3 regions of the Ruegeria sp. AF8 genome follow, and region 3 is predicted to be linked to each of the others. Evidence: riboswitches for the same ligand, from Rfam matches in the RefSeq annotation. Region 3 holds a riboswitch; each other region holds the start of a gene.
What was found. Region 3 has a riboswitch for cobalamin ahead of ACR0AO_RS08635 (hypothetical protein). Riboswitches for the same ligand answer to the same signal wherever they lie in the genome.
Positions count from the first base shown of each region.

Region 1: another riboswitch for cobalamin. It lies ahead of bluB (5,6-dimethylbenzimidazole synthase); the one in region 3 lies ahead of ACR0AO_RS08635 (hypothetical protein).
Region 2: another riboswitch for cobalamin. It lies ahead of ACR0AO_RS18670 (CbtB domain-containing protein); the one in region 3 lies ahead of ACR0AO_RS08635 (hypothetical protein).

Region 1 is NZ_JBQFYW010000004.1:264,108-268,791, reverse strand. It holds gene ACR0AO_RS10190 (aspartate-semialdehyde dehydrogenase) at 1-928, shown strand, start outside; gene ACR0AO_RS10185 (hypothetical protein) at 988-1,380, opposite strand; cobalamin riboswitch at 1,559-1,736, shown strand; gene bluB (5,6-dimethylbenzimidazole synthase) at 1,781-2,548, shown strand; gene ACR0AO_RS10175 (carbonic anhydrase) at 2,609-3,259, opposite strand; gene ACR0AO_RS10170 (hypothetical protein) at 3,409-3,798, shown strand; gene ACR0AO_RS10165 (leucyl aminopeptidase family protein) at 3,862-4,684, shown strand, end outside.
Region 2 is NZ_JBQFYW010000014.1:51,600-56,283, reverse strand. It holds gene ACR0AO_RS18695 (thiamine pyrophosphate-binding protein) at 1-40, opposite strand, end outside; gene ACR0AO_RS18690 (DUF302 domain-containing protein) at 118-582, opposite strand; gene ACR0AO_RS18685 (DUF1636 family protein) at 730-1,089, shown strand; gene ACR0AO_RS18680 (hypothetical protein) at 1,077-1,559, opposite strand; gene ACR0AO_RS18675 (CbtA family protein) at 1,626-2,318, opposite strand; gene ACR0AO_RS18670 (CbtB domain-containing protein) at 2,322-2,492, opposite strand; cobalamin riboswitch at 2,528-2,737, opposite strand; gene cobF (precorrin-6A synthase (deacetylating)) at 2,762-3,523, opposite strand; gene cobA (uroporphyrinogen-III C-methyltransferase) at 3,516-4,244, opposite strand; gene ACR0AO_RS18655 (cobyrinic acid a,c-diamide synthase CobB) at 4,241-4,684, opposite strand, start outside.
Region 3 is NZ_JBQFYW010000003.1:280,461-285,144, forward strand. It holds gene ACR0AO_RS08625 (DNA polymerase III subunit gamma/tau) at 1-918, opposite strand, end outside; gene ACR0AO_RS08630 (protein-tyrosine phosphatase family protein) at 1,150-1,593, shown strand; gene ACR0AO_RS08635 (hypothetical protein) at 1,633-2,037, opposite strand; cobalamin riboswitch at 2,126-2,332, opposite strand; gene ACR0AO_RS08640 (TetR/AcrR family transcriptional regulator) at 2,349-2,969, opposite strand; gene ACR0AO_RS08645 (alpha/beta hydrolase family protein) at 3,056-3,916, shown strand; RNA gene ffs (signal recognition particle sRNA small type) at 3,946-4,044, opposite strand; gene ACR0AO_RS08655 (bifunctional 2',3'-cyclic-nucleotide 2'-phosphodiesterase/3'-nucleotidase) at 4,084-4,684, opposite strand, start outside.

The sequences.
Region 1 (4,684 bases), on a different contig from region 3:
TGCCGCACTGGCAAGCCGCCGTTCGCTGGGCACCGAAGTCAGCTTTGGCGACAAGACACTCACCACCCAGGATCTGGCCACCTTTGACTTTACCGGCTGGGACATGGCGCTGTTCGCCGTGGGCTCGGCCGCGACCAAGGATTACGCACCCAAGGCGGCGGCGGCGGGCTGTGTGGTGATCGACAATTCGTCGCTCTATCGCTATGACCCCAAAATCCCGCTGATCGTGCCGGAAGTGAACCCGCAGGCGATCCACGACTACAAGAACAAGAACATCATCGCCAACCCCAACTGCTCGACCGCGCAGATGGTTGTCGCGCTGAAGCCGCTGCATGACCGCGCCAGGATCAAGCGCGTCGTGGTTTCGACCTATCAGTCGGTTTCCGGTGCCGGCAAAGAGGGGATGGACGAGCTGTGGGATCAGACCAAGGCCGTCTACAACCCGATCAACGAAGTTGAGCCGAAGAAGTTCCAGAAGCAGATCGCCTTCAACGTCATTCCGCATATCGACGTCTTCATGGAAGACGGTTCGACCAAGGAAGAGTGGAAGATGGTGGCCGAGACCAAGAAGATCGTGGACCCCAAGATCAAGGTCACCGCGACCTGTGTGCGGGTGCCGGTGTTCGTCGGCCATTCCGAGGCCGTGAACATCGAGTTCGAAGAGTTTCTGGACGAGGACGAGGCCCGCGACATCCTGCGCGAGGCGCCGGGCATCATGGTGATCGACAAGCGCGAGGCCGGTGGCTACGTCACGCCGGTGGAATGCGTCGGCGATTTCGCTACCTTCATCAGCCGCATCCGTCAGGATTCGACCATCGAGAACGGCCTGAACCTGTGGTGCGTCAGCGACAACCTGCGCAAGGGCGCGGCCCTGAACGCGGTGCAGATCGCCGAGCTTCTGGGCCGGGAAGTACTGAAAAAGGGTTGAAACCGGTTGGATGTGGAATTGCAGAAGGCGATACAATGTGTCGCCTTCTTTGCTATTGTTTACAGCCCGAAAAACCCACCGCTTCGAATCGATATGCTGGCCCACGTATAGCCAAAGAAGTTTGCAAAGATGATCCAGGCGAACCTCGGGTACCTTTTGTAGAAAATAATCGCTATGAACATGCCGCCGAATACGACGACGTGATACAGAAACGCGAACAGCAGCGCGGGCAGGAAATTCGATGCTGTTTCCGGGGTAAAGCTGGGATCGTTTATTGTTTTCGCCGCCAACCGCATGGCGAACCCTGTGACAACACAAATTGCACCTGAAACGATCCTATAGGTTGCGGTTATCCCCGGCTTGGTCCGACCTCTGTTTTGCCTTGTTCTTTCGACGTTCGCGTCCGAAACACGCGTGCCTTCAACGGCATGGCCATAACTATGACGAGCCATAACAAATCCCTCTTAAACAATCACAGGAAGAAATGCTAACGCGCGCCACAATGGCGCACAAGTTCTTGCCTCGACTGAAGCGGATCGAACCGTCCAAACTGGAGGAGCCTGTCAAGCGGCGTACGCAAGGCCAGGGAAAACGCGCCTCTTTTTCGTTGACTGCCCTGCATGGGTGTCTAGTGTCCGCCCACCTTTCGGTGCCCGCCTGTCGGGAGAATCGGGAACGCGGTGCAAACCCGCGACGTGCCCAACGCTGTAAGGGGGACTGTGCGGACATGAACCACTGGCCTTGGCCGGGAAGGGGTTCGCACGGGATGATCCCGAGTCAGAAGACCGGCCGAGAGGGATGGCGCGGTCCGCGTGGACGGCGGGCGGCGCGGGACCATCCAAGGGGACTCCGATGGCCACCATTCCAGAACCGGCGCTGCTGGCGCCCGATGCCTTTAACAAGGCGAGCCGCGAAGCGGTTTATCGTACTATCCTGACCCGCCGCGACACCCGAGGTGATTTCCTGCCTGACCCAATACCCGAGGACCGGCTGAGTCGTGTCCTGTTGGCGGCGCATCATGCGCCGTCTGTGGGTTACATGCAGCCCTGGGATTTCCTGATCCTGCGCGACCGCGGCACCCGAAAGCAGGTGCATGACCTTTTTGCCGAGGCCCATGCCGAGGCGGCGCTGATGTTCTCGGGCGAGCAGCGCGATACTTACCGAAAGCTGAAACTCGAAGGTATCCTTGAGGCGCCGTTCAACATCTGCATCACTTGCGACCGCAGCCGTGCCGGGCCGGTGGTGATCGGCCGCACCCATATTCCGATGATGGACATGTTCTCGTCGGTCTGTGCCGTGCAGAACTTCTGGCTTGCGGCGCGGGCCGAGGGGCTGGGCGTCGGCTGGGTTTCAATTCTTGACAATGACGCGCTGAAAGAACTCCTGAACCTGCCCACGGATGTCATACCTGTCGCGTATCTTTGCGTCGGGCTTGTTCGAGGATTTCACGACAGGCCTGAGTTGGAAAAGGCCGGCTGGCGTCCGCGCCTCGCCGTCGCGAACCATGTACACCATGATCAATGGGGGCAGACCGGCACCGATGCGGGGCTGACCGAACGCCTGTGCGCAGATCAGGCGTCGATTGCGGACGGGACATTTTTGTCACAACGGCTGGACTGACCGCAAAGGCATGTTCGGGCACCGGTGTACGGTGCCCGGAAAACTTCGTTCCCTGATATCTCAGACAGGTACGAACTTGCCTGCCGCAGGATCGTAGCACTGCAGCCCACCCGCGCCGATATCGGTCCACAGGCCGTGAATGCTAAGGCTTTTCTCCTGGACGGCAGAGGCCACGAACGGGAAGGTCATCAGATTTTCCAGCGACGCCACCACCGCCTGCTTTTCGAACTGCCGGGCCTGTTCGGTGCTGTCCTTGAGATCCGCCACCAGATCGTATTTCGGTTTCAGGATATCCATCCAGCGGCCGACAAAGCTTTCCTTGGCCTCAAGCTGTGGGGCCTGCCCCTTGCACATGTCGATGCAGCCCTGAACGCCGCCGCATTGCGAATGCCCCAGCACGATCAGGTGCGCCACCTTGAGCGCGGTGACCGCATATTCGATCGCCGCACTGGTACCGTGATGGTCGCCATCCGGCGCATAGGGCGGCACCAGGTTGGCGATGTTGCGGTGGATGAAGAATTCGCCCTGATCGGCCCCGAAGATCGAAGTGACATGCACCCGGCTGTCGCAACAGGAAATCACCATGGCGCGCGGATGCTGGCCTTCGCTGGCCAGCGTGCGGTACCAGGCCTCGTTCTCGGCATAGGTGGTGGCCTTCCAGCCGTGGTAGCGCTTGGTCAGGTAATTTGGCAGAGGTTTAGCGAATTCCATTCCTTTGATCCCCGAAGATTTCCGTGCTGCAGGGTGATCTAATCCGAATTGAAACAAAATTCGAGACATTATCTGCCTCCCCGGAAACCATTTGCGAACTACTGTGGCCTCAGGATGCCGTCGTGCCGTGGGGGTGCGAAATGATTGGGGTGAACGTGGTGGAAAAAGTGATCACACTCGTTCAGAGGGAGTCCGTGCGTCTGGATCCAGACCCTCTGGGCAATCTTTATGATCAACTGGGCGACTCGGGTGCCGAGGACGTGCTGTGCCGGGCCATCGAGGAGCTGGCCCTGCGTCTGTCGGGTTGTGAACGGATGTGGCGGCAGCGTGACTGGCCGGGTCTGCGCAGGGCCGCGCGTTCATTGGTGGCAATTGCCGAACAGGTCGGCATGACCGCGCTGGTCCGGGTCGCCGGCGATGTCACCGAAGCGGTGGATGCGGACGATCAGGTCGCCGCCAGCGCCACGCTGTTCCGGCTCATCCGGGTTGGAGAGCGGTCATTGACCGCGGTTTGGGATCAACGGAACCTTTCCGTCTGAAATGGCTTGCAGGTGGATCGGCGCGGAGTAGTCTGGGCCACGATTCAACGATGCGAGCCGCTCATGACCCTGTCCTTTGCCCCGCCTTCCGACGATGCCCTGCACCTGCATGTGATCGCACAGTCCGAGCTGGACACCTGGCTGGAGGCGCAGGACACCGAGATCCGCAGATGGGTCGCATCCAACGGCTTCACCGGGGCGTTGGGGCAGACGCTTCTGGTTCCGGGCGGCGAGGGCGCGGTCCGGTTCGTGCTGGCCGGATACGGCGACGCGGCCAAGCGGGCGCGCAAGCGTTTCCCGCTGGCCGCCGCCGCAGAAAAACTGCCCAAGGGCGACTATCGCATCGTATCGGGCCTCAAGAAAGAGGAGGCGGCCAACGAGGCGCTGGGATGGCTGCTGACCGGATATGCCTTTGACCGTTATAAGTCGCAATCTCCGGCCGGGGCCCTGCTGGTCGCGCCCGACGGTATCGACGCCCGCCGGATTGAGGCGATCGCGAATGCCGAAACCCTGATCCGCGATCTGATCAACACACCGGCATCGGATATGGGGCCGGAACATCTGCAGACGGCAGTCGAGGCGCTGGCCGGCGAGTTCGGCGCCAGCTGCGAGACCGTGACAGGTGACGACCTGCTGGCACGGAATTTGCCGATGATCCACGCCGTCGGGCGCGCCGCCCGGCAAGCACCAAGGCTGATCGAGATGAACTGGGGCAACAGCGGGCCGGGCCTGACGCTGGTCGGCAAGGGAGTTTGTTTCGATACCGGCGGGCTGGATCTGAAACCCGCCGCGGCCATGGCGCTGATGAAAAAAGACATGGGCGGGGCCGCGAATGTGCTGGGGCTGGCGCGGATGATCATGGCGCTGCAGTTACCGATAAGATTGC
Region 2 (4,684 bases), on a different contig from region 3:
TCGCCAAAAGATCCGCCGCGCGGGGCATGGTTTCCTGCATCTCGAACGCTCCGTTCATTCACGACTGGCAGATTGCGGAGTGCGCAGGAAGGTGCAAGCGACTTCACGCCGGTGTGACTATTTTGACGCCGATTCCGCGACGGATTGAAACTTTTCGTCCAGTTCCTGTGCGATGACCGTCAGCGCATCGCCGCCCTCATCCAGATAGGGCGCAAAGACGTGGCTGGGTGTCTTATAGGACAGCGTCGCACTGCCGTCCTCGTTTTCGGTCACATAGAAACGGATCGGTGCTTCGATCATGGCCGCGGTCGAAGTTTCCAGAACGCGGACCGCATAGTCGTTGTTGAAAGCGCCCATAACGCGATTGCCCGGAATGGTGATGCCGCGCGCCGCCGCCGCCTTGGTCGGCCCGGCCTGCGTCACAACGATCAGTCCGTTGTCCTTGATTGCCACCGCCGTGTCCTGGACCAGCTCGTCATAGGTCTTGTTCGTCGGATGCACCTGCCATCCTTCGCGGGGTTCGAGATCACCGGCCCATGCGGGCAAGGCGGCAAGGCTAAGGGCGGTCCACAGACGTTTCATCGTTCCGGCTCCGGTTCGTTGTCAGGCATGTGATGGCAGATTTTGCAAATATCCGGTGTCACAATCCCGTGTCCGGTCAACCATACAGTGCTTGCGTCGACACGGCGAAACCCGCAATAACGGCCCGACGCAGGAAAAGGCCCGCTCATGACCGCACAACGCATCCGTTTGCTGATCTGTTCCAGTTGTCTGGGCACACGCGACCGCGAGACCGAGCGGCAAGCCGTGAGTGCTGCACTGGACAAGGCGGGGATTGCGGATCGGGTCGAACTGACGGAGCACGCCTGTTTCAGTGCCTGCGAGCAACCGGTCGCAGTGGGTTTGCAGGGGCAGGGGTTGGCGTCATATGTCTTTTCCGGTCTCGATCTCGCACAGGATGCCGCCGATATTGCCGGAACCTGCCGGACCTATCTGGACAGTTCCCTGGGCTGGATCGAAGACGCCCGGCCCTGCGGGCGACTTCGCTTGTGTTTGCGGACCCGGATGCCCGCGCTTCAGTCGACCTGAACCGTCACCGAGGCGGTTACAGGCTCATCCTCCACGGTCAGTTGGCTGTGACTGTTGGTGTTGAGCGACACTTTGACCTCGACCTCGCCCTTGGGCAGTTCGCCAATGTGCATCCACTCGCCATAGAGGCGGGCCAGCTTCACGCCGTTGACATAGACATGCGCATGGCCTTCGCCGGGAATATCCTCAAGCGAGGCGTTTTCCGGCGAAAAGCGGAAGTTTTTCGGCATGACATGCAGGTTCCAGCCGGCCATCGGATCTTTGATCAGTTTCACATCGAGGCCCGGGGCATCTGCACCGGCAGGCAGGTTGATGGCCGCGCCATGATCATGGGATTGGGCGCTGCCGTGTTGAGCGGGGTCGCCATGGTCGTGACCATCGAACGTGACTCCATAAGCCGCCGCCGTGACGAAACCGGCGCCGCCACCAAAGATCAGACCTATACCGAAGAGAGCAAGAGAACGGAACATGTGTTTCCTTTTGTCATGAATGTTCCCGCCAGGCACGATGGCCCGGTGGGATGTTTCATTAATCGCTTACGCGTTGGCTTCGGCGCGTTTGCCTTCGGCTTGCCAGAAGTATCCCGCGAATGTCCCCACAAGCACCCAGGCCGCCATGCCGACGCCAAATGCGCGGGCTGCAAACAGGGCGCCCAGTTCGGTTGGGACCGGGCCGGTGAAACTGTCGGGCTCGGCTACGCCAATCAGGTGCGGCGCCAGCAGCAACGCAGCGGCGATCAGGTAGCTGACGACATTTCCGCCAAACGCAATCAGCCACATTGCGACTCCGGTGGCGGCAACGGTACCCGTCCACCAAATTTGGCGGGCAGTGATATCCGTATAAGCCACACCCGGAACTTCGGGAGCCAGGGTCAGCCCCGGCGCAAAGTGGAAGGTGATGAAACCCGCCAGCCCCCACAAAATGCCGGTTCGGGCGTTGACCTCGTGTCCCATGCGTTCGGCAACCGACATCAGAGCCACAACGACCAGGGCGTAGCCCGTATAGGTCAGCATGGCGAAGATGATGCTCAGCCCATCGCGCATCAGATCGAAACCGGGCAATTCCGGTTGTGCCGAAACGGCGTCGGCACCGAAATGCACCAGTTCACCGGACTCGTAGAGTTCGGCATGAAGCAGGACGGGCTGCACAAAAACAAGCTGCAGCAGGGCGGCAATCAGCCCTGCTGCAGCACCAGCGAACAACGCGCTGGTCAGAATGCGACTGAACATGGGTCAGTGGCAGGGAAAGCCAGTTGCGTGGCGCACGTCATGAGCGGCGTCGTGCAGGGCGGATGCCTGTACATGGCCGGTCAGGGTGATAATCCCCAGACCCAGAACAACAGCAAACAGAGCCGGAAGGAAGGCCGAACCGGAAGCAGATGCCTTGAGCGTTTTGGTCGTCATTTTAGTCCTCCTGAGCCGCCGCACCCGACGGCCGGTGTTTCGTTTCATGCCTGGCAGGTCTCCTGGCTTGCGGGTCAGCGCCTCTGTTCGCCTTCCCCCCGGACAAATCCGGGAGTGGCTGGTTGAACAGAGGCTCACCGCTTACAGTCGCGGGGGCGGCTTTGGCTTTGACCACAGCTGTGGCCGCACCAAATTCCCTCTTGGCACCGGAACGCTCCGGCAGGACCAGACTCTTTCATTTAGCCGTTATGCAACGGATGGCGCAATTCTCAATTGCGACCATTTTTTTCATTTTCGCGCTTCCGCAGCAAATAGATGTCCATGATCCAGCCGTGATCGGCCCGCGCGGTTGCGCGGGTTTCCAGAATCTCGTCCGCGACTTCGGCCAGCGGGCCGCTGATCAGAAGCTCTTCCTTCATGCCGACATAAGCGCCCCACCAGATATCGAAATTCTTCATCTCGAGGCATTGGAACGAGCATTCGCCATCCAGCATGACCGCGACCTTACCGGCGCCGTCCGGCCAGCCTTCTTCACGGATGCGGCGGCCGGTGGTGACAATGTAGGGCGCGCCGATATCGTTGACCGGAATGGCATGCGCCGCCGTCAGCGCCTGCAGTGCGGTGATGCCGGGAATCACCCGCGTGGCCGGTTGCGGTTTCAGCCGTGAGGCGATTCGCAGCGAGCTGTCATACAGTGACGGATCGCCCCAGATCAGCAGCGCCACATGGCGGGCATCGGGGTGGGCGGCAATCGCCTCGTGCCAGCGCAGGGCAATGGCGTCGTGCCATTCGTCCACGCCGCGCAGATATCCCTCATCGGTGCGCCGTTTGGGGATGTCGAAATAGGCAATTCGTGGCTGCGTATTGGTGATCTGTGTGATGATCTTTTCGCGCAGTCCGGCGAGGTCGGCCTTGTTCTCGCCCTTGCGGGGAATGAGGATCAGATCCGCCGCCCGGATCGCCTGTGCGCCTTGAAAGGTGACATGATAGGGGTTGCCAGTACCGATGCCGATCAGGTTCAGTTCATACATCCCCGAACTCCGCCAATGGGCCATACAGAATCAGGGCCGGGGCGGTGCCGATTTCTGCCGACAGTTTGTTGGCCAGCCCGCCTATCGTCGAGCGGTGCAGGGTTTGTTCGGGAGTCGAGACCGATTCCGCCATCAGCGCCGGGGTGTCCAATGGCAGGCCATGAGCGTTCAGCGCCTCGACCAGCAGCGGAAAGGTGCGCTTGCCCATGAAAACGACGCTGGTGGCGCCGGGATCGGCCAGCGCGGGCAGGTTCAAATCCTGGGGCAGCTTGCCGCTGACATCGTGTCCGGTGACGAACTGCACCCGCCGCGCGGTCAGCCGCCGGGTCAGCGGAATGCCCGCTGCCGCCGCCGCGGCAACCGCCGAGGGGATGCCGGGGATGATCTCGTACTCGATCCCGGCGTCGCGCAGGGCGAGCAGTTCTTCCTCGAGCCGTCCGAACAGGCCACCATCGCCCGATTTCAGCCGCACCACGCGCTGTCCGGTCCGGGCATAATCCACCAGCAAGCGGCTGACATGATCCTGTTTGGGCGATGGGCGGCCCGCGCGTTTGCCCACACCGACCAGATCGGCGTCTTCGCGTGCATGGGTCAAGATCGGGCCGCTGCTCAGATCATCAAAAAGCACCGCGTCGGCCTTGCCCAGACGATCCACTGCCTTGAGCGTCAAAAGCTCCGGATCGCCGGGGCCGGAACCGATGAAAGAGACAAATCCGCTCATGCCGAGGCCTCCGCGATCAGATGAAAGAAGGTGCCGGTGACGTTGCCGCGCACCGAACCGGTTTGCGGCCCCTCCGCGCCCTCGGCGTCAAACACTCGCGCCAGCGGGGCGTCGGGTTGTTCGACAATCGAGGAATAGTGGAACTCGTGCCCTCGCAGCGCCGCGCCCGCAGTAAAACCGGGCATCGGGGTCAGCAGTTCCGCCTTGCGATAGCCAAGGTTGAACTTGCGTTTCTGGTACGATGTCACCAGACCCAACAGGCCCGCCATCTCGTGCCGCATCCCGTCCTTGTCGATCAGCGCCTGACCGAGGGCCATGTAGCCGCCGCATTCCCCATGTACGGGTTTGGTTTCGGCGTGTTTGCGCAGCCCGGCCAGAAAGGTTCCGGCAGCCGCAAGGGTGCCAGCGTGCAACTCGGGGTATCCCCCCGGCAGCCACAC
Region 3 (4,684 bases):
CACCACTGAAACCCAATGGGTGATTTCCGCCAGGTCCCGCAACACCGCCAGCGGATCGGCACCCTCGGCATATTGCGCACCAAGCTCGGTCAAAGCCGCGCCCGCGTCGCCGCGCAGGATCATGTCCATCAGGTCCAGAACCCGGCCGCGATCCGCCAGACCCAGCATCGCACGAACCTGATCGGCAGTGGTTTCTCCCGCGCCGTGCGATATTGCCTGATCCAGAAGCGAGGTCGCATCCCGCGCCGAACCTTCCGCCGCGCGGGTGATCAGCGCCAGGGCGTCTTCGGCGATTTCCGCGCCTTCGGAAGTGGCAATCCGGCGTAGCAGCCCGATCATCACTTCCGGTTCGATCCGACGCAGATCGAACCGCTGACAGCGGGACAGAACGGTGACCGGGACCTTGCGAATCTCGGTGGTGGCGAAGATGAACTTTACATGTTCGGGCGGTTCTTCCAGCGTCTTGAGCAGCGCGTTGAAGGCGCTGGTCGACAGCATGTGAACCTCGTCGATGATGTAAATCTTGTAGCGCGCGCTGGCGGCGCGGTAGCGGACGCTGTCGATGATCTCGCGGATATCGTTCACACCGGTGCGGCTGGCGGCATCCATTTCCATCACATCGACATGGCGGCCTTCCATGATGGCGACGCAATGTTCGCACTTGCCGCAAGGGTCGGTGGTCGGCCCGCCATTTCCATCCGAACCGATGCAATTCATGCCTTTGGCGATGATCCGCGCGGTCGTGGTTTTTCCTGTCCCCCGGATACCGGTCATGATGAATGCCTGCGCGATCCGGTCCGCTTCGAACGCGTTTTTCAGCGTGCGCACCATCGCATCCTGACCGACCAGATCGGCAAAGGTTTCAGGGCGATATTTGCGGGCAAGGACCTGATAGGGGGCGGGTGCGGTGTCGGTCATGTCTGCTCTGCCGGATTCGTCTTGAAAACGCAGCGTAGTGCGCCGCGATGCCCACGTCCACAGCGGCCGCATCGATTTTGGTTTGGATTGCAGACAAGCCGGGGTAAAACACCTGAGTATCGATTGGGAATTCCGGATCTGAGTGCGCTGGTTGTGGGGGGGGAACTGATCGTGTCGCAACTGGTGATCTATGGCCTGCAGGTGGGCGGGGGAACTCTGGCAATTTGCCAGATGCCGGGCCGGGGCGGAACCTATGTTGACGATCTTGATACGATTGCCGACTGGAAACCGGGCCTTGCGATCTCGATGACAACCGAAGTCGAGATGATTCAGGATGGGGCGCGTCATTTCGGATTGGACATTCAGGGCCGGGCCTGCCGGTGGTCGCATCTGCCGGTCGAGGATTTCGGGATACCGTCCCGCAGCATCGAGGAGAAATGGGCTGTGGCCAGCGCGTCGGCCCGACAGGCTCTGGCTGGTGGCGGACGGGTGCTAATCCATTGCCGTGGCGGCTGCGGGCGATCAGGGATGGCGGCGCTGAGACTGATGGTGGAATGTGGCGAAAAGCCGGCAGATGCGCTGACGCGCTTGCGCGCAATTCGCCCCTGCGCGGTGGAAACCGAGCCACAAATGGATTGGGCGCTGAAAGGGCAAAGGGTGTCGCACCGGCCCTGAGGCCGGCTTGCGGTTCCAACTGCGGCCTTGGCTATCCGGTTACAAAGCTGCGTGGTGCGGCGCCTCTGACGTTCTGCGTTGGACGGGAAGCGCCTCCAAAAGCGCGCAGGGCATCGTTTTGACCCAACCCGAAGGAAAGGCGGTCGCAGTCGGGTTCAAAAGCGCATCCGCGATCCGGTTCAGCCGCTCGACATCGGCGTCAGCATCGACACCGCAGAAAATTCGGATGCGGGTGTGATCGGCGCGAAAACTGGCGTCGCACCCGGCGGCGCAATGTCCAAGTTCGCATTTTCCGTCGATTTCGAAGGTGTCTTCGGTGACGGATTTTGACGCCGATATCGCCTGCGTCAGCTTTGTCGCCATCTGCGCCAATGCGGGGCAGGGTTCCCCGGTTTTCTGACACAGGGTTGCCGTGAACAGGTGGTTGTCGGTTTTCCAGATCATATTGCGCCCTCCGCGCCGTGGACGAGGGCGATGGACGGGATAGACAGCGGGCTGCCGTCAAACCCAGCCCGGACACCCCGCCCGAATTCGAGTTTCAGTTCCGATGGCAGGTCTCCTGACTTGCGGGTTGTCGCTTGGCCGACCTTCCCGGCCCATGGGCCAGTGGTGTTTCGGCTGTGCTCTCCGCCTACAGTTGCGGGGGCAGTCGCGGCTTGGGTTCGAAATTGAACCGCACCGTGTTCCCTTTTCATCCCGGCCGTGCTCACGACCGGAAACCATCGCTCAATCGCTAGCGGGCGGGCGGGACCGGGTCAAGGAGATTTCCATTTCGCAAGCGCCCTTGCTGCGTCGCGCCGGGGATCTTTGCGCGGGGAGCCCGGCGACGGGTGCAGTCGGCCCGGCAAGGCACGCAGGATATCCGATGACTGCCTTGCCCGCGCCAGTTGCCATCCGCCCTGAAGCAAAACGAAAAGCGTATCTGCCGCAACGCCGGGCTCTGCCACGCCAAGCCGCTTTGCGTGATGCGCAACTTCGGAAATCCAGCCTTCGTACAGATGATAAGCGTGGTTGCGGAACCTTGTATTGTCGGGCCCTTCGAACAGGGTGGCCGAGATGGGACAGGTGTTCCACTGCCCCGATTTGTCAAAAAGTTTCGCGATTTTGTGGCACAGGGTTTCGGCGCCGGACTCGAAACTTTCCGCCGGTTCAAAAGAATCGGCGATAAGCCCGAGCATCGCGTCAGACGCCCATGTCGCCGCCGCAAGCGCCAGGTCGGCCTTTCCATTCGGGAAATGGTGGTAAAGTGAACCCTTTGGCGCATCAGCCGCCATCAGAACCTCGGACAGGCCGACACCGTGATAACCCGACCGCTGGAACAGGTTGGCGGCGGCGCGTATCAGACGTTCTTTTGTCGGCAAGGGACGTACGGTCATTTGCGGGGATTATTGACATCATTGGACCGATTGGTCCAGAGGGGGATGTGTAGACCGATTGGTCTAGATCATCGAGGAATGGCGCTATGTTGGATGCTCAGGATGCGGTACTGGTCGAGGAATTTCAGTTCCGCTCGGGAACGCGCATGCTGGCCGCCCGCCTCTATCGCACGACAGAGGCGCCTTCGGTTGCCGTTGTGATCAACGGCGCGACAGGCGTTCCAAAAGACTATTACCGGCATTTCGCCAGATGGCTGGCCGGAGAACACGGCATGGCCTGCCTGACTTACGACTATCGGGATTTCGGCAATTCCAAGGTTGGCCGCCTGAAAAAATCCACGACGTCGATGGCCGATTGGGCGCTGGTCGACATGCCGGCGGCCACGGCCGAAATGCGGCAACGGTTTCCGGATGCGAAACTGTGGGTCATCGGGCATTCGGTTGGCGGGATGCTGGGCCCGTTGCAGCCGGGAATTGAACAGATCGACCGGATGATCTGTGTCTGTTCTGGGCTGGTTCAGCACCGCGATCATCCCTGGCCGTATCAGGCGCTCGCCCGACTGTTCTGGTTCGGACACGTTCCTCTGCTCGTCAAGAGTTTGGGTTATCTGCCGGGACGTCTGACGGGCTTTGGCTCCGATCTGCCTCCGCAGGTGTATTGGCAATGGCGAAAGTGGTGCACGTCCGCGCATAGTTACCTGCCCGAAACCGGAAAGACGCTGCCGAGACCGGACTGGGAAAGAAGTGGCGCCTCGGTCGATTTAATCGCATTTTCCGACGATCACGTGATCCCGCCGAAATGCGTATGGCGACTGGCGGAGGTCTACGGGAACAGGTCACGCCGGCGCATATTGACCCCGCAGGAATTCGGATTGACGAACGTCGGGCATCTGGGGGCGTTCGCACGCAGAAATGCCGCAGTCTGGCCCGCGCTCATCTCGGGTTAGGCCGAACCGGTTTGCAGGTGATTTTCGGATAGTGAGAGGTTGGACATCGACCCAAGCGGGACTCGTTGTGGCTGCTTCCTTCCGGACCTGACCAGGTTGGCGAGGCGCTCGCCCGCGCCAACCTCTCGCCGGATGATATAGGTGAGATGCCGGGCAAAGACAACCCGTCACAGGGACAGGCGCAGGCACAGGAATCCGCCCGGATCGACGCCCAGCCGAACCGGTTCAAAGCCTGAAAGCTCTTCAAGATAGCGCAGGGCATCCGGGCCTGTTTTCAGAATCACCGAGGTTTCGTTCATCTCCGCGAACCGCCAGGGGTGCGCCGTCGCCTGCAATGGGTCGATTGGAAGGCGCCCCTCGACATAATCCTTCAAGATGCGCTGAATGCGCAGAGGCGGGATGTCGATGCCGCGCGCATCGCTCAGGGCAGAGAAATGACCGCCGCCATTGAACCGGTAGTTGTTGAGGGCCACGACAAATCTCTGGCGGTCACCGACGGGGCTGCCGTTCCAGACAAGGTCACGAATGCGCCGGTGAGTCAGGTCCGTCAGGCCGCCGTCCGGGCGGAATCGAGGTGGTGAAGTCAGATCGATCATGTATTCAACGCCATGAATGACATCGAAATTGTGGCCTGCGCGGGACGGGTCGATCAGATCGATATCCCGGCTTCCGTCCGGAACCTGATTGAACAGGCAGGCCGACATTTCCAGCCATTCCCGCAATTGCGCTCCGGTCACGACAGCCGCGCGCAATTCGTTGGGAAAAACG